Regions from separate parts of the Alteromonas naphthalenivorans genome, predicted to be linked through region 2. Evidence: predicted binding sites of a transcription regulator. Region 2 holds the regulator's gene; each other region holds the start of a gene.
The links. Region 2 encodes FliA, which starts transcription of late flagellar genes. Its sites were predicted from a motif close to CTAAAGNTNNNNNNNNNNNNGCCGATA; they were not measured.
Positions count from the first base shown of each region.

Region 1: the regulator FliA is predicted to act here: its motif matches at 3,042-3,068, upstream of pomA (flagellar motor protein PomA).
Region 3: the regulator FliA is predicted to act here: its motif matches at 5,196-5,222, upstream of AMBT_RS12385 (flagellar protein MotY).

Region 1 covers NC_015554.1:1,018,155-1,026,223, forward strand. The annotation lists gene dxs (1-deoxy-D-xylulose-5-phosphate synthase) at 1-1,632, opposite strand, end outside; gene ispA ((2E,6E)-farnesyl diphosphate synthase) at 1,665-2,555, opposite strand; gene xseB (exodeoxyribonuclease VII small subunit) at 2,584-2,835, opposite strand; gene pomA (flagellar motor protein PomA) at 3,117-3,881, shown strand; gene AMBT_RS04375 (flagellar motor protein MotB) at 3,881-4,810, shown strand; gene AMBT_RS04380 (SAM-dependent methyltransferase) at 4,936-6,189, opposite strand; gene AMBT_RS04385 (DUF1365 domain-containing protein) at 6,197-6,925, opposite strand; gene AMBT_RS04390 (NAD(P)/FAD-dependent oxidoreductase) at 6,925-8,069, opposite strand, start outside.
Region 2 covers NC_015554.1:2,967,349-2,975,417, reverse strand. The annotation lists gene flhA (flagellar biosynthesis protein FlhA) at 1-1,986, shown strand, start outside; gene flhF (flagellar biosynthesis GTPase FlhF) at 2,016-3,407, shown strand; gene AMBT_RS13005 (MinD/ParA family protein) at 3,404-4,270, shown strand; gene AMBT_RS13000 (RNA polymerase sigma factor FliA) at 4,267-4,998, shown strand; gene cheY (chemotaxis response regulator CheY) at 5,035-5,418, shown strand; gene AMBT_RS12990 (protein phosphatase CheZ) at 5,453-6,217, shown strand; gene AMBT_RS12985 (chemotaxis protein CheA) at 6,230-8,069, shown strand, end outside.
Region 3 covers NC_015554.1:2,824,982-2,833,050, forward strand. The annotation lists gene AMBT_RS12360 (sensor domain-containing diguanylate cyclase) at 1-1,410, opposite strand, end outside; gene AMBT_RS12365 (hypothetical protein) at 1,600-1,788, opposite strand; gene cspE (transcription antiterminator/RNA stability regulator CspE) at 1,955-2,167, opposite strand; gene gloA (lactoylglutathione lyase) at 2,721-3,107, shown strand; gene glpQ (glycerophosphodiester phosphodiesterase) at 3,158-4,180, shown strand; gene AMBT_RS12385 (flagellar protein MotY) at 4,274-5,080, opposite strand; gene rnt (ribonuclease T) at 5,397-6,053, shown strand; gene AMBT_RS12395 (peroxiredoxin) at 6,232-6,837, opposite strand; gene AMBT_RS12400 (bacterioferritin-associated ferredoxin) at 7,089-7,283, shown strand; gene AMBT_RS12405 (TonB-dependent receptor) at 7,378-8,069, opposite strand, start outside.

The DNA of each region.
Region 1 (8,069 bases), 1.9 Mb from region 2:
GTCGAGCGGCTTAACAAAGCGCATATCAATAACCGTAGCATCAATAGCTTCGGCAGCTGCCAATGCATTAGGTAAGAGTGTGCCGAAATTCAATATGGCTGCTTTTTTCGATGGCTTGCCGGTAATAGCGCGGCTAACCTTCGATTTACCAATAGGTAACTCGGTCATTGCGGTGTCAGGGGTAATGCCCATTCCAGCACCGCGAGGGTAGCGTACCGCCGCAGGTTTTTGTGCTTTATGACCTGTATAAAGCATTTGTCTGCATTCATTTTCATCAGATGGTGCCATCACAATCATATTTGGTATGCAGCGTAAAAAGGCAATATCAAACGCACCTTGGTGGGTGGGGCCATCAGCCCCCACAATACCGGCTCGGTCAACGGCAAATAAAACAGGCAAGTCTTGCAACGCCACATCGTGAATAAGCTGATCGTAGGCACGCTGTAAAAAGGTCGAATAAATCGCAACTACTGGGTTACACCCGTCTTTGGCTAAGCCCGCAGCAAAGGTAACCGCATGTTGTTCTGCAATGGCTACATCGAAATACTGATCAGGGTATTGCTGCGAAAACGCGACCATGCCTGAACCTTCACGCATGGCAGGCGTTACCGCCATCAATTTAGGATCTTGCGCTGCTATATCGCACAACCAATCGCCAAAAATAGCAGAAAAAGTTGGCGCTGAAGGCTTCGCTTTTGGCAACGCGTTATCGGCAGGGTTAAATTTAGGCACCGCGTGGAATTTAATCGGGTCTTTTTCAGCAAGGGCGTACCCTTTACCTTTCTTAGTGACCACGTGAAGCAGTTGCGGACCTTTAAATTTGCGCATATTACGCAAGGTATCTACAACGGCATCTACATCATGGCCATCAATAGGGCCTATGTAATTAAAGCCAAGCTCTTCAAAGATTGTGCCGGGCACTACCATACCTTTAAGGTGCTCTTCTGCGCGACTAGCGAATTCTTTGATAGGCGGTACATTGCTTAATAGTTTTTTAGAGCCATCGCGAATAGAGTTGAAAACATTACCCGTTAATAAGCGAGCTAGGTGACTATTAAGCGCACCTACGTTTTCAGAAATAGACATTTCGTTGTCGTTTAACACCACAACCATATCTTTATTGATGTCACCAGCATGGTTCATCGCTTCAAATGCCATGCCCGCGGTAATCGCACCATCACCAATTACGGCAACCACTTTACGGTTTTTGCCTTCTTGCTCGGCGGCAACCGCCATGCCAAGTGCAGCACTGATAGACGTAGACGAATGGCCTACAGCAAAAGTGTCGTAGTCGCTCTCAGGAGGCCAAGGGAAGGGGTGTAAGCCGTCTTTTTGTCGAATCGTCGACATTTGCTTAGCGCGACCCGTAAGAATTTTATGGGGGTAGGCCTGATGACCCACATCCCAAATCAATCTGTCGATAGGCGTGTTATAAATATAATGTAAGGCCACAGTAAGCTCGACCGTGCCTAAGCCCGACGCAAAATGTCCACTGGTTTGGCTTACACTATTTAGTAAATATTCTCGTAATTCATCTGACAACTCACGCAATTTCTCTTGCGGTAACTGTCTTAACTTATCCGGCGTTTGCGCAATAGCAAGCGTGGGGTAATGTTGGAGGTCTAAACTCATTATTTATTATCTTTTTCAACATGGTTGCAGAACTAATGGTCTCGTTTTACCAATAGTTCGCTAAACGCAATTAAACTGTCTGTATTGTAGGGTAAACGAGCCAAGGCTTGAAGGGCATTCTGATGCAGCTTATCAAGTTCTCGTTTTGCACCTTCAATGCCAAGTTTGGCAGGAAAGGTATTCTTACCCAAAGCAATGTCAGAGCCTGCTGGCTTTCCTAATTGCTCACTATTACCTTCTACGTCAAGAATGTCATCTTGGACTTGAAATGCAAGACCAATATCGTCGGCATAAGCTAATAAGTCTGCTTTACTGTTGCTATCAAGGTCTTGAGAAACAATAGATACCATTTCAACACATGCACGAAGTAGGGCGCCGGTTTTCAAATTGTGCAGTCGCTTAAGCTGCTCAAGGCTTATTTCTTCACCCGTGCTGGTTAAATCGATTGCTTGCCCGCCACACATACCGCGATAGCCAGCGGCGCGGGCTAACACAGAAAGTAACTCGCCACGTTTATTGGTTGCGAAATCACTTAAAGGCGCATCTGCCAACGTGCTAAAAGCAAGCGCTTGCAATGCATCACCGGCTAATATTGCGGTGGCTTCATCGAATGCAATATGACAAGTCGGCTGGCCGCGACGCAAATCGTCATCGTCCATGGCTGGCAAGTCATCATGTACAAGCGAGTAAGCATGCACACACTCAATGGCCATACTAATAGCCATTTGATCGCCTTTAGGCACATCCAGGGTGTTGCCGATAACTTGAACCAGTAAAGGTCGCATACGCTTTCCTCCCACCAACAACGCGTGACGCATTGCTTCTTTAAGCCGCGGCGCGTCGTGGGGAAGGTCATCAATAAGCGTATTTAACGACGTATCGGTCTGCTGCTTAACTTGCTGATGCAATGCAGTGAAATTCATACTATACCTGTTTGTTGCGACACGAGGCTTAAGGTTGCTCGTCTTCAGGAAGAGGGTGTAATGCGCTTTCGCCTTGCTCATTAAGCAAAATTTTAACTTTTTGCTCGGCTTGCTCTAACGATTTCTGACCTTCGCGGGAAAGGGCTATGCCTCGCTCGAATTTTTCTAGTGCAACGTTTAATGGCAACTCACCGTTTTCCATCTCATTAACGATTGCATCTAATTCGGTAAGGGTTTCCTCAAACGAGGGAGAATTTGTCTTTTTCGTCACTTTCGTCACAATCGCACTCATTTTTAGGCGTTTTTTGGATTACGCGCACATTAACTGAGGGTAGCCAAAGGGTCAAATGGTTTGTCAATATATGCCCTATTGCAGCTATCTATGATAACGTTTTGTGAAGCAACTCTTTGTATTAAAAACTACCGCCTAAAGTTCGACTAACCTCATTATGTATACAATAATTAAGGCAATTTGCGATAATCTTGTTATAGAAATTCTATACAATGCCGATAGAATACGAGTAATAGTATGCAGCGTCTGCAAAAAATGAGGAAGAGTGAGTGGATTTAGCAACCGTCATAGGTATGTTGGGCGCCATCGGCTTTGTAGTAATGGCCATGGTTATGGGTGGCAGTATTGCCATGTTCATCAACGTACCGTCTATCTTGATCGTATTTGGTGGCACCCTTTTCGTTATTTTATCCCAATACACTTTAGGGCAGTTCTTTGGTGCAGGTAAAATTGCAGGCAAAGCATTCATGTTCAAAATTGATACGCCTGAAGATCTTATTGAAAAAATTGTTGAGATGGCAGATGCAGCGCGTAAAGGCGGTTTTCTTGCATTAGAAGAAGCTGAAATAGACAATCCGTTTATGCAAAAAGGCGTAGACATGTTAGTTGATGGTCACGACATAGAAGTGGTCAGAGAAACCTTAGCGAAAGATATCTCTATGACCACCGAGCGACACGAGTTTGGTGCCACCATTTTTAAAGGCATGGGTGATATCGCACCAGCAATGGGAATGATTGGAACTCTGATTGGTCTGGTGGCCATGCTTTCTAACATGGATGATCCTAAATCAATTGGGCCAGCAATGGCGGTAGCACTATTAACCACCTTGTATGGTGCATTTCTTGCCAACATTATTTGCCTACCCATGGCGGTAAAGCTCGGAAACCGCGCACAAGAAGAAAAGCTTAACCAAATGTTAGTGCTCGATGGCATTGTAGGGATTGCCGATGGGCAAAACCCGCGTGTTATCGAAGGTATATTGAAAAATTATCTGGCGGCAAGTAAACGCGGTACGGGCGCTGAGGACGAATAATGGCTGAAGAAGAGTGCCCAAAATGTCCTCCCGAAGGGCTTCCTGCATGGATGGGGACCTTTGCTGATTTGATGTCGTTGCTCATGTGCTTCTTTGTACTCTTGCTCTCATTTTCAGAAATGGATGTACTGAAGTTCAAGCAAATCGCCGGCTCAATGAAGTTTGCCTTTGGTGTGCAAAACAAAATTGAAGTGAAAGACATCCCAAAAGGGACGAGTGTTATTGCGATGGAGTTTAGGCCTGGTCGTCCAGATCCGTCGCCCATCGACACTATTCAGCAACAAACAATCGAAATGACTCAGCAGATGCTAGAGTTCCAAGCGGGTGACGAAGATTCATCCGGCGGTAGGCAGAAGCAAAGGGGTGAGCAGCGAGGGGGGCAGTCACAACAAACCGCCACCGATCAGTCGTCCTCAGAGTCGCAAAGTTCAGATCAAACACAAACTGCTGAGTTAATGAAAAAAGTAGCGCAGCAGTTACAAAAGCAAATTCTCGATGGCGCAGTAGAATTGGAATCTTTAGGTCAGCAGTTGACTATTCGCATTAGAGAGAACGGTTCATTTTCTGCCGGTTCTGCATTTTTACAACCTCAATTTCAGCCTATTTTACGCAAAATTGGTGTGTTATTAGCAGACGTTCCAGGGGAAATAGAAATCTCAGGGCATAGTGACGGACAACACATTGCTAATGAACTCTATCGTTCTAATTGGGATTTATCGTCTCAGCGTGCCGTAGCCGTAGCTGAAGCCATGCGAACAGCGCCGGGGTTCGATGAAAGCAGAATGTCTGTAGTCGGCAAGGCCGATACCGACCCCATGGTGGAAGATGCAACAACACCGGCGGATAGAGCACGGAACAGACGGGTAGAGATTAATATCAATCAAGGTAAACCAATGACTTCTCAACCTATATCAGTGGTTGATGAATAGGTTGCTAAGCAAAATACAAAATCAAAAAGGGCGAATCAATGATTCGCCCTTTTAGTTTGAAGTTGTCTTTTATAGGCAATTAACGTGGGTTTTTATAGTCAACTAACGTTGTTTTTTATAGGCAACTAACGTTGCAGTGCCTCCCTGTGATGTGGCTTAGATATTACCAATTGCACCGTACTAATGGTTCTTTCTAAAAAACCGCCTTCACAGTATTTTAAATAGTAAATCCACATACGCATAAAACGTTCATCATAACCATCGTTGAGTAATGCTTCTTTGGCGCTAATAAAGGCTTCGTACCAATGATTAAGGGTTTGAGCGTAATCTAATCCGATATCATGCAGGTCTCTAATCATCATGTCGCTATAGCGCTTTAAATGAGCGTTTAACTGATACTGTGAGGGAAGGAATCCACCAGGGAAAATGTATTTTTGAATGAAGTCCACACTGCTGGCGTAACTTTCGTAACGTCTATCATCAATGGTGATGGATTGTAGCAACATTAGCCCATCGTCTTTAAGCAGCGATGAACACTTCTCAAAAAAGTTACCTAAGTAATCTTTTCCTACAGCTTCAATCATTTCAATTGAAACCAGCTTGTCGTACTTACCTTCTAGCAGGCGATAATCTTTTTTCAACAAGGTGACTTTATCAGACACTTGTGCGCGCTCAATCCACTGCTCTGCCCACGCATACTGTTCTTCAGAGATAGTGGTGGTGGTCACTTTACAACCACAATGCTTGGCTGCATATACCGCTAAACCACCCCAGCCAGTGCCTATTTCTAAAAGATGGTCACTTTCGGTTAACTGAAGCTTGTCACAAATTGTTTTAAGTTTGTGATTTTGCGCTTCTTCTAAACTGGCATTCACATCAGGATAAATAGCCGATGAATACATCATGGTGTTATCAAGAAAACGAGTGTAAAGTTTATTACCCAAATCGTAATGGGCTTCAATGTTTTTCTTGGCTTGATCTTGAGTATTACGGCGGGCAAAGTGCTGAATTTTCAGAATCGGCATGGAAATCCACTTGAACTTGTTTTCCCAAGCATCAAGGGTAGATAGGTTACGCGCAAATATTTGTACAACTGCCGTTACATTATCGCTTTCCCACAGGCCATCCATATAGGCTTCACCTGCACCCACGCTACCGCCCAATAATAACTGGCGATACGCCTTTACGTCTTTGAAATTAATCGTAGCGTGTAAATCGTCATTGGGGTTACCCATTGAAGCAATTGTGCTGCCATTTTCCATAATGGTAAGTGAACCATGTGGAAGTTTCTCTAAACACTTTAAAAATGTGCGCCTACAAACCTTGTCTAAAAGAGACGCTTCTGAAGGGGTACTAAATACAGATTCACCGGAAGACATGTTGTTATTATTCCTGACTTTTCTTAGGGTGGTTATAAAGTGGCGTACGCTTTATAAGTAACTTTAACGCCTGCCAATATATGCCAATCATTGTTCTAATGGTCATACTAGGTATACGTTTCATAACCCGACTTAGATTCGCATTATCTAATGAAAGCCGTGTTAAATTAATTCCAGCATTGAACTCTTTTTCGCCTCGAACACAGTCCATCGTTAATGATAGGCGTTGGCTAGGTTGTGTTATTCGCCATTTGTACGTCATGTCCATGGGGTTAAACGGCGATACGTGGAACGCTTTTGGTGTATCTGCTTGCACGGCTAAATCTACCAAATAGTAATGCCGCTCATTCCAAGGGGTATTGCTGACTTCTGCTAATACATGGGTAAAGGCATCGTCTTTACCCTTTAAATAGTAAAAATTAACTGGGCTGAAATACATTCCCCACATACGAAGCTGCCCAAGCATATATACATCACCGCTTAAGGTATCCTCACTTAAACTGTTCATTTTTTCTAGTACGCTTTGGTCTAATGGCGTGTTGCTATCACCTAAGTAATCTTCACGTTTGAAGCGCACTCTCGCTTTTGAATTAACAGAGAAGTGTTTCAAGGCTGCTGGCAATGCATCGACTTCGTTTAATTTTATCCAGAACAAATAAATATGATAGTCGAACTTATGTTGGGTAGGTGAAAAGCGCTCGTGATACACCTTTCCTTCATAAATAGCGCTATCCATCAAAGGTTAACTCCAAATCGCTCGCATACATCTAATGCGCTGTGCACACCATCTTCATGGAAGCCGTTATACCAGTAGGCGCCGCAAAAATGCAGATTATCCACACCACATATTTGGCTTCGGCGCTGTTGTGCGTTCACCATAACTTCACTAAATTGAGGATGCGCATATTGATAGCTACCCAATACCGCGCTTGTATCAATTTCATCCGTGTTATTAAGGGTGACGCAGTAGGTATTAGCTGCGTCTAATCGCTGGAGAATATTCATATCGTAAGTCACCGAAGCCGGTCTTTCTTCCTCGTCAGCATCGTCTTTTAAGCGGTAATTCCAACTTGCCCATGCAAGCTTGCGCTTAGGAAGTTGGTTTGTATCTTTGTGCATGAGGACATCGTTTTCAGCAAAGCCAATGGCGCCCAACACAGCTTGCTGAGCGTCGGTGGGGGTATCTAGCATGGCCAATGCTTGGTCGCTATGACAAGCAAAAATAACGTGATCAAATATGGCTTGAGCGCCAGATGTGTCAGTAACCTGCCACGTATCACCCACTTTCTTAACATTAGTAACGCCACATGATAGCTTTATCTTGTCTTGAAAACTGGCGATTAACGGAGGGATATAAGTGCTAGAGCCACCTTTAATGGTATACCACTGTGGCCTGTCACTTATATTGAGTAAACCGTGGTTGTTAAAAAACTGAAGAAAGAAAGTCAGCGGGAACTGCCTAGTTTGGGCGAGACTTGCAGACCAAATAGCGGCGCACATGGGCAAAATATAGTAGCGCGCAAAGTCATCACTTAACTTTAGCTCGTTAATAACATCTTGAAGTGTCATTGAAGAAGTGTCTCTCTTCTCGGCGACAAAAGCTTTACAAGCTTTATTAAACTTCAGAATGTCGCGTACAATGCGCCAAAACCTCGGGCGTAGTATATTTCTACGCTGTGCAAATAGGCTGTTAATCGTATTACCATTGTACTCGATGTTAGCTTTCTTACTGGTAACAGAAAAGCTCATCTCGGTAGGTTGGTATGCAACATCAAGTTGCTTCATCAGCTTTATAAATCTAGGGTAGGTCCAATCATTAAATACAATGAAACCGGTATCGATATTTCGTTCAATGCCATCATCATTGATTTTCTTAGTGG
Region 2 (8,069 bases):
ATGCCGCCATTTCTGCTCGACGTATTGTTCAGCTTTAATATAGCCCTGTCTTTAGTCATTATTTTGGTGGCAGTATTAACGCAAAAGCCAGTTGATTTCGGTATTTTTCCCCTAGTATTACTTATCGCTACTGTTTTGCGCTTAGCGCTAAACGTGGCCTCTACCCGTGTGGTATTGCTTTATGGGCATGAGGGGGGCGATGCGGCTGGTAAGGTTATCGAAGCATTTGGTGCGGTGGTTATTGGCGGCAACTATGCAGTGGGTGTGGTGGTCTTTGCTATCTTGCTTATTATCAACTTTAAAGTAGTCACCGCCGGTGCTGGGCGTATTTCAGAAGTAAGTGCCCGCTTTACGCTTGATGCCATGCCAGGTAAGCAAATGGCTATTGATGCCGATTTGAATGCGGGTTATATCGACCAAGATCAGGCGCGTGCTCGCCGAGAAGAAATAACCGCCGAAGCAGACTTTTATGGCTCAATGGACGGTGCGTCAAAATTTGTGAAAGGTGATGCGGTCGCCGGACTCTTTATCATGCTTATCAATATTGTGGGTGGCCTTTTTATAGGCATGATTCAACACGGATTAAGTTTTGGTAACGCCATCGAGGTATACACCATTTTAACCATTGGTGACGGTTTGGTGGCGCAAATACCCTCACTGTTACTGTCTGTGGCTACCGCTATTATTGTTACTCGTGAAAACGAAACCCAAGAAATGGGCAAAGAAATACGTAGTCAATTAGGTAACAGCCAAGCCCTTTATATTGCCTCTGGTGTTTTATTTGTCATGGGGATTATTCCTGGTATGCCTCATTTGGCCTTTATTGGGTTTTCAGTGCTTATCGCTGGTTACGCTTATTGGCAGGGTGTTGCGGCTAAACGCGAGGCAGAAAAACCTAAAACCCCAGCGAATATCGTGAAAGATGACACTGTTGCGCCCGAAATAAAAGAGCTTGGGTGGGATGATGTGCAGCACGTAGATACCATCGGTTTAGAAGTCGGGTACCGATTAATCCCCTTAGTAGATAAGTCTCAGGGCGGAGAACTGCTCACTCGTATCAAAGGGGTGCGTAAGAAGTTATCTCAAGAGTTAGGCTTTCTTATTCCACCGGTGCACATTCGCGATAATTTAGATTTAGAACCTAATTTATACACCATTGCGATGTTGGGCGTAACTATTGGCGATGCGCAAATAAGTCACGATGAAGAACTTGCGATTAATCCGGGTCAAGTATTTGGCAAGCTGGAAGGCCGTGCAACCAAAGACCCTGCCTTTGGCTTAGATGCGGTATGGATAAAACCGAATAAGCGTGAGCATGCGCAAACACTGGGTTATACCGTGGTTGATGCTGCTACTGTGGTTGCTACTCATTTAAGTCAATTGCTGACAAACAACGCCTACCAACTACTTGGACATGAAGAAGCGCAGCAGCTTCTAGATATGCTAGCTAAGCAGCATCCTAAACTAGTTGAAGGGTTAGTGCCTGATATTCTGCCGTTAAGCACCATTGTTAAAGTGCTGCAAACCTTGCTGTTTGAAGGAGTGCCTATTCGTGACATGCGTACCATTGTACAAACCTTGAGCGAATACGGCCCGCGTAGCCAAGACCCAGATGTACTAGTGTCTGCGGTACGTATTGCGCTTAAACGCCTAATCACCCAAGAAATTACCCAAGGTGCGAAAGAGATACCCGTCATAACCTTGGCGCCAGAGTTGGAACAGATGTTGCACCAGTCATTACAAGCAGGTGGCGAAGATGGCGCTGGTATAGAACCAGGACTGGCCGATAAGCTGCAAAAATCATTGCAGCAAGCTAGTCAGCAACAAGAATTAGAAGGTGAGCCTGCAGTACTTCTCACTTCCGGTATGTTGCGCCCCGTACTATCTCGCTTCTTAAAGTATTCGGTCGCGGGTTTACATGTACTTTCCTATCAGGAAGTACCCGACGATAAGCAGATAAAAATAGTCAGTTCGGTCGGTCAATAATCTGACACTGGGTGATTGGAGAGTTTTCAATGAAAATCAGACGTTTCTTTGGCAAAGATATGCGAGAAGCTTTAAGCCAAGTTAAAGCGGAATTGGGCAGCGATGCCGTTATCATGTCAAACCGAAAGCTTGCTGACGGTATCGAATTGGTCGCCGCTTACGATAAAGAACCGGAAGCCAAACTGTCGATTAAAAAGCCAGCGCCTAGTGCAGCAGGGCGAGCGAAAGCGGCTGTTCCAAGTCTTAGCGAAATCATCGGTGATGATGGCCCAGATAGCTTAAAAGCGCTGTTGGAAAAACAACATGGTGGCAGTATTCAAAGCCCAGCTTCAGCACCTAGTGCTAACGCTCAGCATGCCAATAAAATTGCATCACACTTAGACTTTTCAGAAGCCTTTATCGACGATGTAGAAGCCAGTCAAGTCGCCTCAGAATTCCCAAGCCATCAAGCGTCAAGTCTTAATGAAAGCATTGATAACAGCAGTGCTCCTCAGTCTGACGAATTATCTCAAATTAAAGAAGAGTTGGCGTCACTACGAAATGTGCTTCAATACCAAGTTGCTGATTTGATGGAAGCAAAAAGTCGTCGTCAGCAGCCTGTACATCATTATTTAATTCAGCGTTTAACCGACATGGGGTTAAGCCAATCATTGGCAGAGCAACTGATTAGTTATACGCCGTCGCATTACAACGAGCGTGACGCTTGGGTATATCTTTTAAACCTATTGGCTAATCGCATTAATGTGACAGGTAACGATATACTTACGCAAAAGGGCGCAGTAGCGTTAGTGGGTCCTACCGGAACAGGTAAAACCACTACAGTTGCTAAATTAGCTGCTCGTTACGCACAGAAATACGGCGCCGACTCCGTTGCCATGATTACGATTGATACCTATCGTATTGCAGCGTTTGAGCAATTAGCCACATATGGAAAAATTATTGGCTGCACAGTGCGTAAAGCACAAAGTAGTGAAGAATTATCAGATTTATTGTTTCAATTACGCCATAAGAGACTAGTGTTAATTGATACGGCAGGCTTTAGTCAACGAGATAGTCGATTAATTAAACAGATAAATCAATTTGATAACGGTCAAATGCAGCCAGTGAAAAAATACCTAGTAGCGCAAGCGAATACCCAATATGCTGCATTACAACGTATTATAGATGCGTACGAAGGGGTGGAACTTAGCGGTTGTATCTTTACAAAGCTTGATGAGTGCTACTCTCTAGGCGAAGTGCTTAGCGCAGCGGTGGAGTACCAGTTACCTGTCAGTTATGTAACAGATGGACAGAAAGTTCCTGAAGACATTAAGATTGCAGAAGCAAAATCTTTAGTATCTGCTGCTGCAAAGCTTTATAAAAAGTACGGTTTGAATCATACTACTAGTAACAATGTGGTTAAAACAGCACGAGCAGTATGATTGATGATCAAGCGAGTAGCTTACGAAAAATGAAGCAATCACGATTAATCAAAGTTATCGCCGTCACCGGAGGTAAAGGTGGCGTTGGTAAAACAAATATTACGCTAAACACAGCTATTGCTATGGCAAAGCAGGGAAAGCGGGTAATGGTATTGGATGCAGACTTAGGTCTGGCCAATGTGGATGTAATGCTAGGATTGCGAGTAGAGAAAAACCTCTCCCACGTATTATCTGGTGAGTGTACCTTGGACGATGTTCTCGTTACGGGTCCTCACGGTATAAAAATAGCACCAGCCACATCAGGTTCTCAATCAATGGCAGAGCTATCACCAACGCAGCATGCAGGACTCATAAGAGCATTCAGCGAGTTGCGCACGCCCATTGATGTGCTTATTGTGGATACCGCAGCGGGTATTTCCGATATGGTGCTAAGCTTCTCCAAAGCCTCCCAAGATATTATGGTGGTAGTGTGTGATGAGCCCACTTCACTTACCGATGCCTATGCATTAATTAAAATTCTTAACCGAGAACACGGTGTCTTTCGCTTTAAAGTGGTCGCTAACATGGTCCGCGATGTTAGAGAAGGTCAGGAACTTTTCAGCAAATTATCTAAAGTAACAGGGCGATTCTTAGATGTTGCGCTAGAATTGGTAGCAACAGTTCCTTTTGACGAGAACATACGCCGAGCAGTACGTAAGCAAACGTCAATTGTAGATGCTTATCCAAGTTCTCCGGCAGCAGTGGCGATTAGCCAGCTAGCAGCCAAAGCAGGATCATGGCCTATACCTGCGCAACCGGGTGGCCATTTAGAATTTTTTATTGAGCAACTAATAGCAGATAAAGCAGTAGGAAGTCAGCGTTGAATAGCAAAGCAGCCGCTTATCAACAGCAAACAGACAAGTCACAATTAGTTGAGCGTCACGCTTCGCTAGTGAAGCGGATAGCACACCACTTAATGGCGAGACTACCAGCCAGTGTTCTTGTCGATGATTTAATCCAGTCAGGTATGATTGGACTGCTAGAAGCTGCACGAAACTTTGACGGTTCCAAAGGGGCAAGTTTCGAAACCTTTGCAGGTATTCGTATTCGTGGCGCCATGCTTGATGAAATAAGAAAAGGTGATTGGACTCCTCGTTCCGTTCATAAAAACGGTAGGGCAATCACAGAAGCCATCTCTCAAGTTGAAGGTGAAACAGGCCGAGACGCGCGAGATGTAGATATTGCAGCTAAAATGAATGTTAGCATGCAAGATTATCATCAAATGCTGAACGAAGTGAATGCCGGAAAATTGGTGGGGATTGAAGACCTTGGGGTTTCTGAAGATGTCATTTCTACAGAAAAAAACCGAGGCAGCGACGCACCGTTAGAAGATTTGATGCAAGGGGCTTTCCAAAAAGCGCTAGCACATGCTATTACTACATTACCCGAACGGGAAGCGATTGTACTTTCTTTATACTATGATGAAGAACTGAATCTTAGAGAAATAGGCGAAGTTCTTGATGTTAGTGAATCGCGAGTAAGTCAAATTCATAGTCAGGCCATGTTAAAACTCAAATCACGAATGAAATCGTGGCAAGTTGACGAAGAATAGAAATTAATAACAATTAACCCCTCATTGGAGGCTATTTTGGATAAAAGTATGAAAATTCTCGTGGTTGACGATTTTTCTACCATGAGACGTATCATAAAGAACCTGCTAAAAGATTTGGGTTTTGCCAATATCCAGGAAGCGGACGACGGTAACACCGCGCTGCCTATGCTACAACAAGGTGATTTTGACTTTGTTGTAACAGATTGGAATATGCCAGGTATGCAAGGTATCGACTTATTACGCGCTATACGTGCCGACGATAAGTTGAAACACCTACCGGTTCTTATGGTGACAGCAGAAGCGAAGAAAGAACAAATCGTTGCCGCAGCGCAAGCTGGTGTGAATGGTTATGTTGTTAAACCTTTCACTGCCGCTACGTTGAAAGAAAAATTAGATAAAATCTTCGAACGTTTAGGTTGATCCAGACGCTCACCAGAGAAATGAGGTTTACTGGATGTCGACAAATGAAAGTGTCTCCATAACGCTCGAAGAAGCCAAAAAATTGGTAGCGTATCTTGAAGAGGGCGATAACGCATCAGCGAACGCTGTCTTAGAAGCTGTTTCGATGAAAGAGTCCATTGAGCTCTTTGCTGAAGTGGGTAAATTAACGCGTCAACTTCATGACTCGTTGAATAACTTCCAAATCGATGAACGTATTAAAAATTTAACCGTTGATGACATTCCTGATGCGCAAACGCGACTGATGTACGTTATCGAAGAAACGGAAAAAGCTGCCAATACCACCATGGACGCAGTTGAAGAGAGTATGCCAATTGCTGAAGTGCTCTCTACCCGTATCGAAAAAATTATGCCGGAATGGAAGAAACTGATGAATCGTCAACTTGAGTTGGGCGAATTCAAAGTTTTATGTGCAGATTTAGACGAATTGCTAGAAGACGGATCGAAACAATCAGCTAAGCTTACATCATTGCTTACCGAAGTGTTAATGGCACAAGGTTATCAAGATCTTACCGGTCAAGTTATTCGCAGAGTGATTGAACTCGTAAAAGAAGTGGAAGATAGCTTAGTTAATATGCTGACGATGTTCGGTGAACCCGAACAGGCGGAGCAAGACAAGCCATTGGAAGCGAAAGTCGAAAAAGTTAACAAGATCGATAGTGTCGAAGCCGAAGGTCCAATTATTGATGCAGACCAACGCGATGATGTGGTATCTGGCCAAGATGACGTAGATGATCTTTTGTCTAGCTTAGGTTTTTAGGGGAGCGGGCGCATGGCGTTTGATGTTGACGAGGATATATTACAGGACTTTCTAGTTGAAGCTGGGGAGATCCTTGAACAATTACAAGAACAGCTCGTTGATCTGGAAAATAATCCTGAAGATGCAGATTTACTGAATGCTATCTTCCGTGGTTACCATACCGTAAAAGGTGGCGCCGGCTTTTTGTCGCTTACCGAATTAGTTGAAATTTGCCATGGTGCAGAAAACGTTTTCGATGTAATGCGAAACGGACAACGTACTCTTACGCCTGAATTAATGGATACCATTCTTCAGGCCACCGATGTAGTAGTCGATATGTTTGAGCGTGTTAAAGCGCAAGAACCACTAATTCCTGCAGACGCAAAGTTAGTTGATTTGCTGCATAAGTTAAGCACCCCAGAAACCCCAGACGAAAACATCTTTGGTGACAGTAGTGAAGCGGCTGAAGTCCCCGCTGCCGAAGAAGAATTCGCGTTAGAAGAAGCGCCTGTACCTGAAGCGCCTGCCGCAAGTAGCGATGGCGGCATCGACGAGATTTCTGAAGATGAATTTGAAGCCTTGCTGGATGAACTTCATGGTTCAAATGCCCCAGGTAAATCTGCGAAAGCAGAACCAAAAGCGGCAGCCCCCGCGGTTGGTGGTTCAGGTGATGATATTACCGACGATGAATTTGAAGCACTGCTAGACGAATTGCACGGTAAAGGTAAATTCAAAGAAGAAGAACCAGCGCCTGTAGCTGCGCCGAAAGCGGCAGCGCCTAGCGGTGAAGAAATTACCGACGATGAATTTGAAGCATTGCTTGACCAATTACATGGTTCAGGACAAGGCCCTACAGCGCAAGGTGCTGAACCAGCAGCAAATACGCCGCCCGTAGATAAAAAGGCGACAGAAGCAATTCAGAAAGCCAAGGCAGAGCAATCTGCCGCTAGTACGCCGGCTAAATCAACGCCTGCCGCAAAAGCGCCAGCGCCTAGTCCAGCAGCTAAAAAAGCGTCAGAGCCCGCTAAACCAGCGGCTAAGAAAGACGACAAAAAAGCAACCCCAGCACCTCCTCAAGCAGAAACTACAGTTCGTGTTGATACCAAGCGCCTAGACCAAATTATGAATATGGTTGGCGAGTTAGTATTAGTACGAAATCGTTTGCTGAGTTTAGGAATAACCAATGCCGACGAAAGTATGTCGAAGGCAATTGCTAACCTAGATGTGGTGACGGGTGATTTGCAGGGTGCGGTTATGAAAACCCGTATGCAGCCAATTAAGAAAGTGTTTGGCCGCTTCCCTCGCGTTGTTCGAGACTTAGCACGTAGTTTGAAAAAAGAAATTACCTTGGAATTGGAAGGTGAAGAGACAGATTTAGATAAAAACTTGGTAGAAGCATTGGCTGATCCCTTAGTTCACTTAGTAAGAAACTCAGTGGATCATGGTATTGAAATGCCTGATGACCGTGCTGCTACAGGTAAAACCCGAATGGGGACCGTGAGATTATCGGCTTCTCAGGAAGGTGACCATATCTTACTTACCATTGAAGATGATGGTAAGGGGATGGATGCTGAAAAACTGAAAGAGATTGCTATAAGCCGAGGTGTTTTAGACGCCGATGCGGCTGCGCGTATGTCTGATGTTGAAGCGTTCAATCTTATTTTTGCACCTGGTTTCTCAACGAAAACTGAGATTAGTGATATCTCGGGCCGTGGTGTAGGCATGGATGTGGTTAAAACAAAAATTAACCAGCTTAACGGTACTATTAATATTGATTCCCAGCTTGGGAAAGGTACTCGACTCGATATTAAAGTCCCACTCACGCTTGCAATATTACCGACCCTAATGATTGTGGTTGGGAAACAAACGTTCG
Region 3 (8,069 bases), 140 kb from region 2:
ATCTCCCAAAAAGTAAAACGATTGTTGCAATAGGCTCGCAGCCTTAATAATAAGTTTGTCGCCTTCATCATGACCGTGTTTATCGTTAATGGCCTTTAAACCATCTAAATCGATGAAAATAATAACGTAGTAGTCATCTAAGGCTTCAATGCATTCTGTTAGAGAGAATCTGTTACCAAGCTGAGTCATTGAGTCTATGCGCGATAAGTACTGGTTTCGATTGAACTCCTTTTGCTTTAATTTAAACCACTCAGTTAAGCACAACAAAATACATAAGCAATCTAGCGACAATGCAAATATAACAACAGATTCGGGGTACGCTAGCTCACCGAAATACTGGCTGTGAGCAGCAATGTAGTAGCCAAGTGATGCACTGTAGAGTAGATTGCCTGCCAAAAAATATTTCGCGCGGAAATCTTGCTGTCTAATCATGCTCACACCCACCGCTATGGTCACCACTATCCAGAACATAGCCAATAAGTGAGATAGTAAATATGCGATAGAAAATGGCATAAACCACATGCCAACGCCTAATACAACGCTTACTAGACTCAAAGTGTTAAGAAATTTGAACAACTTTTTGTGGTCGGTTTTGCACTCAAATAAATCTGAGACAAACTGAGCAGCACAGGCAATAGCGAAAGGAAAAAGTAGCATTCCCCAATAACTGGTATTGAATGGGAAATGAACGATATCACCTAGCATTCCAGAAGCTGCCATCCAGCCAATAGCGTGAATACCCAAATAGCCTGCACAGGTTAATGCTACTCTTTTCCTCGTCCCAGAATAGATGAGCAAGGCCAGCAAGGACAAAATGAACATGGTGGTAATGCCAGCTATGGAAATACCGTTATTAAATTTTTGGAAACGATAAAACTCTGTACTGTCTAACACAGTAATGGAAACTGGCGTAGGAAACTGCTTGGCCTTAATAAACAGCCATAATTCTACTCGCTCATTTGCCATAACGGTTTGCACCGTCACGGCTTGAAAATGAAGCACCGGCGGCGAGCTGTCATCAAGAAGTTGAGAGAAGACTTGAGTGCTAAGTTCAGGCTGAACAGGCGACGAATATGAAGCTAAACCAACATCAATGAAGTTGGCATTAACGACAACAAAGTACTGCCCTTTTTGTGAAATATCTAAGACTACTTTGGTAAAGTAACTTCCCGACTTCCCACCCAGTGATGGCACAACCGCGGCGTATTCATAAGCCTCTTTTAAAATTGCTAGCTTATTTTTTGATTCGAGATTTGATGTATCAAAAGAGTAATCTAATTCGTGCCACACATTAGCATCAGCGATTATACGCTTATCATCACCGACTGATATAGGTTCCTGACCAAATGCGGGGACTACCACCAGTATGAGGAGAAAATAAAAAACACCCAAATGAAAGTAAGAAAGCAAAATCGAACCTTGTCTGCAGGTAAAAGGGCAACAAAACTGTTACTTGTCCTATATCAAGCATAAAGCTGCTTGCTCAGAATACATAATATAAAAGAGGAAATTTACTTTTTTATACGCAATATTCTGTAAGGCAATAGCGACACACGAGCTCTTAACGCAGTATTAATTTTGCTTCAGCCTGCTTATTAGCTAAGCATAAATACTTTCAACCGTAGTATTAAGCAACCAACGTAAAAATACTTTAGTATCTCTGTTGTTGTGAAATTGAACTGACTTTTGACACTCTTTATCGGTAAAAACAACGTTGAAGTTATTTACTGAGATTGTCGAAATAGGGGGAAGTGTACGGAGCGAAGCGCCGTTAATAGTATGAGACATATAATTTTTCTTTGTATAATAATGTTGCTAGTTTTTTATTCGTTTTAAAATTCCTTTCAAAATTCTGTTCTTATCAAACCAAAAATAAATAAAAATATTAGTACTGCACAATTAAAAAAGGCTAAGTAGAAACTTAGCCTTTTGTCGTTGTATTTTAAAGTTCTACTTAAAGAACAACAACGTTTGCAGCTTGAAGGCCTTTTTGACCTTGTTCTACACTGAAGCTAACCGCTTGGCCTTCAGAAAGAGTTTTGAAGCCGTCAGAAGCGATTGAACGGAAATGTACGAATACGTCTTTACCGCCACCGTCTTGAGTAAGAAAACCAAAACCTTTATCTTCGTTGAACCATTTAACTGTGCCGTTTACTGTATCAGACATGTTTGTAACCTTATATATTTGAAGTAATTGGTGAAATTCACCGGATAGCAATAGATTTAACTTACTAGTAACGCAAATGTATATCTATTAAAACTTCGGTAAAACTGAAGAATAAAAGGGTACAAGGCAGTAGTAGAAAAAGCTTTTTATTATCTAAAGCGGGCATAATGTACATCTTTCCGTAAGGTAAGTCTACCGATATTGCTATTTATTTCTATTATCGAGCAACATATTACTGTATTACTTCCATTACAATCGCCCACACACCTTAACCCTCGTGCCCTCCCCCTTCATTCACCATCAATGGCAGGCGCAATCACTACAGACATTTCACATACGTAAGTCGATAGAATAGTTGTGTTATTTACTACAACGTCGCCGTCACCTTAAAATAGACAATAAGGGAATGTATAACTTTTAATTGTCCTTTTTTGCTAGCGGTTTACCGATAGGTGCTTGCAGCTATTGTATTTGGGCTTTAGTGTCTCATTCCTTTCACATACCCATAGTAAACTGATATATATGATGTTCTTAGAAGAACGGGGAGAGTCGAATGAGAATGCTACACACCATGCTTCGTGTTGAAGATCTTGATGCATCTTTGCACTTCTACACTCACTTGATGGGCATGAAGCTATTGAGGAAGTCTGAAAACCAAGCTTATGAATACACGCTCGCTTTCGTGGGTTATGGTGAAGAAACTAACACTACCGTACTTGAACTCACTTATAACTGGGGCGACAACACCTATGAAAAAGGCACGGCTTACGGCCACATCGCCATCGAAGTAGACGATATTTATCAGTTCTGCGAAAACCTAGAGCAAAATGGCTGTGATGTATACCGTAAGCCAGGCCCCGTAAAGGGCGGCTCTACTGTCATTGCTTTTGTTCGCGATCCAGATGGCTATGCCATCGAACTTATTCAAACAAAACAATAAGTCTCTATTTTAAAATACAGCGGCCCTATTAATAAGGATATTGCCCTATCATGCTAAAAATTCGTCACGCTCTACTTACTTTCTCGCTTTCTATCTCGATTTTTGCAAGCCCAGTACTATTGGCGAAAGACTTCGATGTTATTGCTCATAGGGGCGCGTCAGGTTATCTGCCTGAGCACACATTAGAAGCCGCCACGCTTGCTTTTGCCATGAACCCTGACTTTATTGAGCAAGATGCGGTTATTACTAAAGATGGGATTGCTGTGGTCTTGCACGACATACACTTAGAAACAGTAACCAATGTTGAGCAAGTATTTCCAGAGCGTGCACGTAAAGATGGTCGCTTTTACGCCTTAGACTTCACGTTAGCTGAGCTTCGTACTCTGCAAGTACACGAACGAGCGAACAGCAAGGGTGAACAAGTTTTTACAAAACGCTATACAGGGAATACGGCAAATTTTACCGTGGCAACCTTAGAAGAACACTACGAGCTTATTACTCAGCTTAATCGAGAGTTCAATACCAATGTAGGGGTTTATACGGAAGTAAAATCACCAGCGTGGCATAACGAACAAGGAGTAGATGCTAGCCAGATTGTGATTGCATCACTAACACGATTTAATCTTGCCAATAAAGACGCCAACAGTTACTTGCAGTGTTTCGACTTCGATGAAATAAAGCGCATTAGAAAAGACCTAAACTATGCGGGAAAAGTGGTCATGCTAATAGGTGAAAACAGTTGGGGAGAATCAACCACAGACTACGATTGGATCAAAAGTGAAGCAGGCATGAAAGAAGTGGCTAAATATGCCGACGGTTTAGGCCCTTGGTTAGGCCAACTACTAGACCCCCAAGCGATGGAAACAGGCAAACTGATACCCGCATCTTGGGTTGAGTATGCCCATTCAGAAGGTTTCATTATTCATCCCTACACGTTCCGTCAAGATGCCCTACCGCCAGGTATGACTGCAGAGCAACTTCTTTCTACCCTGAAACACGTGGTAAACGTAGACGGCGTATTTACCGACCATGTGCCGCCGGTAAAAGCCTGGCTTGAAGCACAAGGCGAATAGCAACAACAAATATATTATTCACTTCACAAAAAAGCGGCCATTAAGCCGCTTTTTCAAATTTGTTTATATTTTTTACTTAGTTTTTAGATAACCCTAAGATTTAGATAACCGCACTACTACCCTTCTATTTTGCGCTCGCGACTCTCGGGTATCGTTATTTGCTATATGGCGCTTCTCACCGTGCCCCGTCAGTTGAATTCTGTCATCGGGCACGCCTATGGTAGTTAAGTAGCTTTTTACTTCATTGGCTCGGCGTATAGATAATTGTTCGTTGTTCCATCGCCCGCCATAGCTATCGGTATAGCCATCAAGCAATACTAACTCTAAGTCGCTATCTTCTTTTAGGTATTCCCCAATCATTGTTAGGCGCTTTTGAGAATACTTAGTCAGTTCGGTACTGTTTTTCTGATACGACAACACCGTATAGGCAATATCGTCGAAGTTGTAAGGCAATAAGTTAGACACACACTTAACGAAGTCTCGATACACCATCGAGAAATTACTGGCGTTTAATGCAACACTCACTTTATCGTATTCGTTATACCAGTCTTGATAATAAATGGTGGGCCAGAAGCCTTTTTCGAGTTCACTTAGCATAGTCCATGCAGCGTCTTGCGGAAGGTCACCGTTATATTGCGTGCGCAATGTCATATCGGCGATGGTTTTAGGCGCTACACCCGGCATCCACTTTGGCGGTACAGAATAAACAGCAGCTACATCGAAGCGGTTAGGCAATAAATGCATGTCTAGCTCAAATTCCATATTAAGCCGTTTAGAAGCCACGCTTGTAAACATGGCATCGCCGTAACCGGGTAAAGGATGGTTCAATGTACATTGCAAACGCGATGCATCAACCACTTCCCAGTTAGACGTTTCTACCGTAGCAGAATACTGACGCATAGCACCGCTTGCGACCGTAGTAAAAAACAACGGAATAAGTAAACCGAATTTACGCTTCACAACTATACCCACTCAACTGATAAACCATACCTAACGAAAAGGCGCTTACAGAATATATCGTCCTTAGTGTAGAAAAGTTTAGCCTTCTATACCATTAATACCATCAATTATGCCCTCATTTCAGGTTTCTAACGCCCCACATTGAAATTCAGGCTGGATACCGTGGGTTATCCTTGCCATAATCCCAGCACTTTTTGTAGCATTTCTATGTTGATACAGCTTTGTTACGTAACCAAAGAACCTGCTAAGAGAAACTATGTCTGAGTTGCACCACTCCCTTCCTCATCGTTTTAGGGGCTACTTCCCTGTTGTTATCGACGTTGAAACCGCCGGTTTTAATGCTGGGACCGATGCCTTACTTGAAATTGCTGCCGTAACGGTAAAAATGGAAGAAGATGGTCTGATTTATCCCGACCAAACTTTTCATTACCATGTCGATCCTTTTGAAGGCGCGAACTTAGAGCCTGCAGCGCTAGAGTTTAACGGCATTGACCCTCACTGTGCCCTGCGCGGTGCCATAGAAGAAAGTGAAGCAATGAAGTCGCTGTGCAAAGGTATTCGAAAAGCGCAAAAAGATGCGGATTGCCAGCGTTCGGTAATCGTGGCGCATAACGCCACCTTCGATCAAAGTTTCGTGAACGCCGCCATAGCTCGCTGCAACATTAAGCGCACGCCTTTCCACCCGTTTGTATCATTTGATACCACCAGCCTTGCAGGTTTAACCTTAGGTCAAACCGTATTAGTTAAAGCCTGCCGAGCGGCAGGTATTGAGTTTGATCAAAAAGAAGCCCATAGCGCTTTATATGATGCGCAAAAAACCACAGAGCTATTTTGCTTTATGGTAAATCGCTACAAAGCACTTGGCGGCTGGCCCTTAGCTGGTGAACCTATCAGCCCTGATGAGCCTTGCTGATAAGCAACGTCTGAAATGCTGCCTTAGCTGCAATCGCTTCAAATTAAAATTTATTCAGTAGAAATAAAAAACAGCGCCGAATGGCGCTGTTTTAGTATTAGGTAGACGTATTTGCATAAAGCCTATTTAACAAGCCTGAGTGCTTACTTTTAAAGCTTTTGTAGATACTTTCGGCCTATTATAACTTGTCAGCTTCTGCTGCAAGGTACTTGGCTACGCCTTCTGGTGAAGCATCCATACCCGCTTTACCTTGTGTCCAACCTGCTGGGCAAACTTCGCCATGATCCTGATGGAATGCAAGTGCATCGACCATACGAAGCATTTCGTCTACATTACGGCCTAGCGGAAGGTCGTTAATCACTTGATGACGTACTAGGCCTTCTTCATCAATCAGGAAAGAACCTCTAAATGCCACGCCATCTTCTGGATGCTCAACATCATACGCCTGACAAATTTCATGTTTCACGTCGGCCACTAACGTATATTGAACTGGACCAATGCCACCTTCGTTTACTGGCGTATTTCGCCATGCGTTATGAGAAAACTGTGAATCGATAGAAACCCCAATCACTTCTACGCCCCGTTTTTTAAATTCTTCAAAACGCTTATCAAAAGCAATAAGTTCAGATGGGCAAACAAAGGTGAAATCTAGCGGGTAGAAAAAAAGTACCGCTTTTTTGCCTTTGATGGTTTCAGATAGTGAAAATGAATCAACTATTTCACCTGAACCTAATACTGCAGCAGCGGTAAAATCCGGCGCTGGACGGCCAACTAATACACTCATAAATATCTCCAATTTATATAAAAACTAAATAATAAGTAAAACGTCTTTTCACTTGGCGTTTTCTAACTCTCTTTATTGGTACTTTATCTTAGATAACAAGCGGTAACGCACTCTACTTCTGCTAATTTTTCACTCATCGTACCAACGGCCACCCTTTTTGATGATTTCTTGAGTGTGAATACGACTAAATCTCACTTGCATTAGAATGAAATAGCAATTATTATCATTTACAGACTTATTTGGAGTGTTTTATGTTTGTATGTATGTGTTACGGCGTTACCGATAAAAGCATACGCGCCGCAGTACAAGGTAATGGCGTAGGTAACATGCGTGAATTGCGTGAACATATGGAACTTGGTTCCCAGTGTGGCAAGTGCATCCAAATGGCACAACAGATTATCGATCAAACCATCATCGATGATTCTATGTTTAAAAACGTAGGCTAGCCCTTTCTTTTTTCCTAGGTATTTTCCTAGTTTCTATTTTTTAGATTCTATCCAAAATTTATCTGACCTTCTATTTCAATCAACTTTTGTGTCGTTAATCAACACTGTATTCCAATCCTAAATAATAGAATGCGCCATTAATCCCCCCTGGCGATGTTGGCGGATATAAAGCCCCTACTTCCCCACTAAACGGATTGCTATCAGGTTTTGTATCAAATAAGTTTTGCACACCTAGCGTAACTCCCCACGACGGTGAAAAAAACCATGCTACTTGCGCATCTGCCGTTAGCGTGTCGCTTCCATAAATATCCATTCCCGCAGAAGCATCTAGATGGTCTTCGTAATATTTGCCGTAGTAGTTTGCCCGCCACGTAAAATTAAAGTCACCAATGTACTGTTCGAGCGTCAAACTGCCTCTGTGTGCTGGCAAGTTATCTTCTAGCATTCTAATGCGCTGCGTTGTCAGGTTTGGCATTAAGGTTATCTCACCATCAACCATGGTGGGATACAAGGTCACCCGCTCTACTTGTGTGTCTGTCCAATTGTAAGCTAACAACAATGTCTGCTTCCAATCTTGTACCATGAAGTCGTAGTGAACCACTAAATCGACCCCTTGGGTTTGGGTATCAAAGTCATTGGTGAAAAATTTGGCGGCATTGTAGTTCGCCGCATCGTCGCGGCCGTTCGCACTAAGCACTTGGATGTCTGCCTCACTAAGCGGTATTGCTGACGTGGTACTGATCCTGTCCATTAAACGGATATTAAAATAGTCGAGGGTTGCGAAAA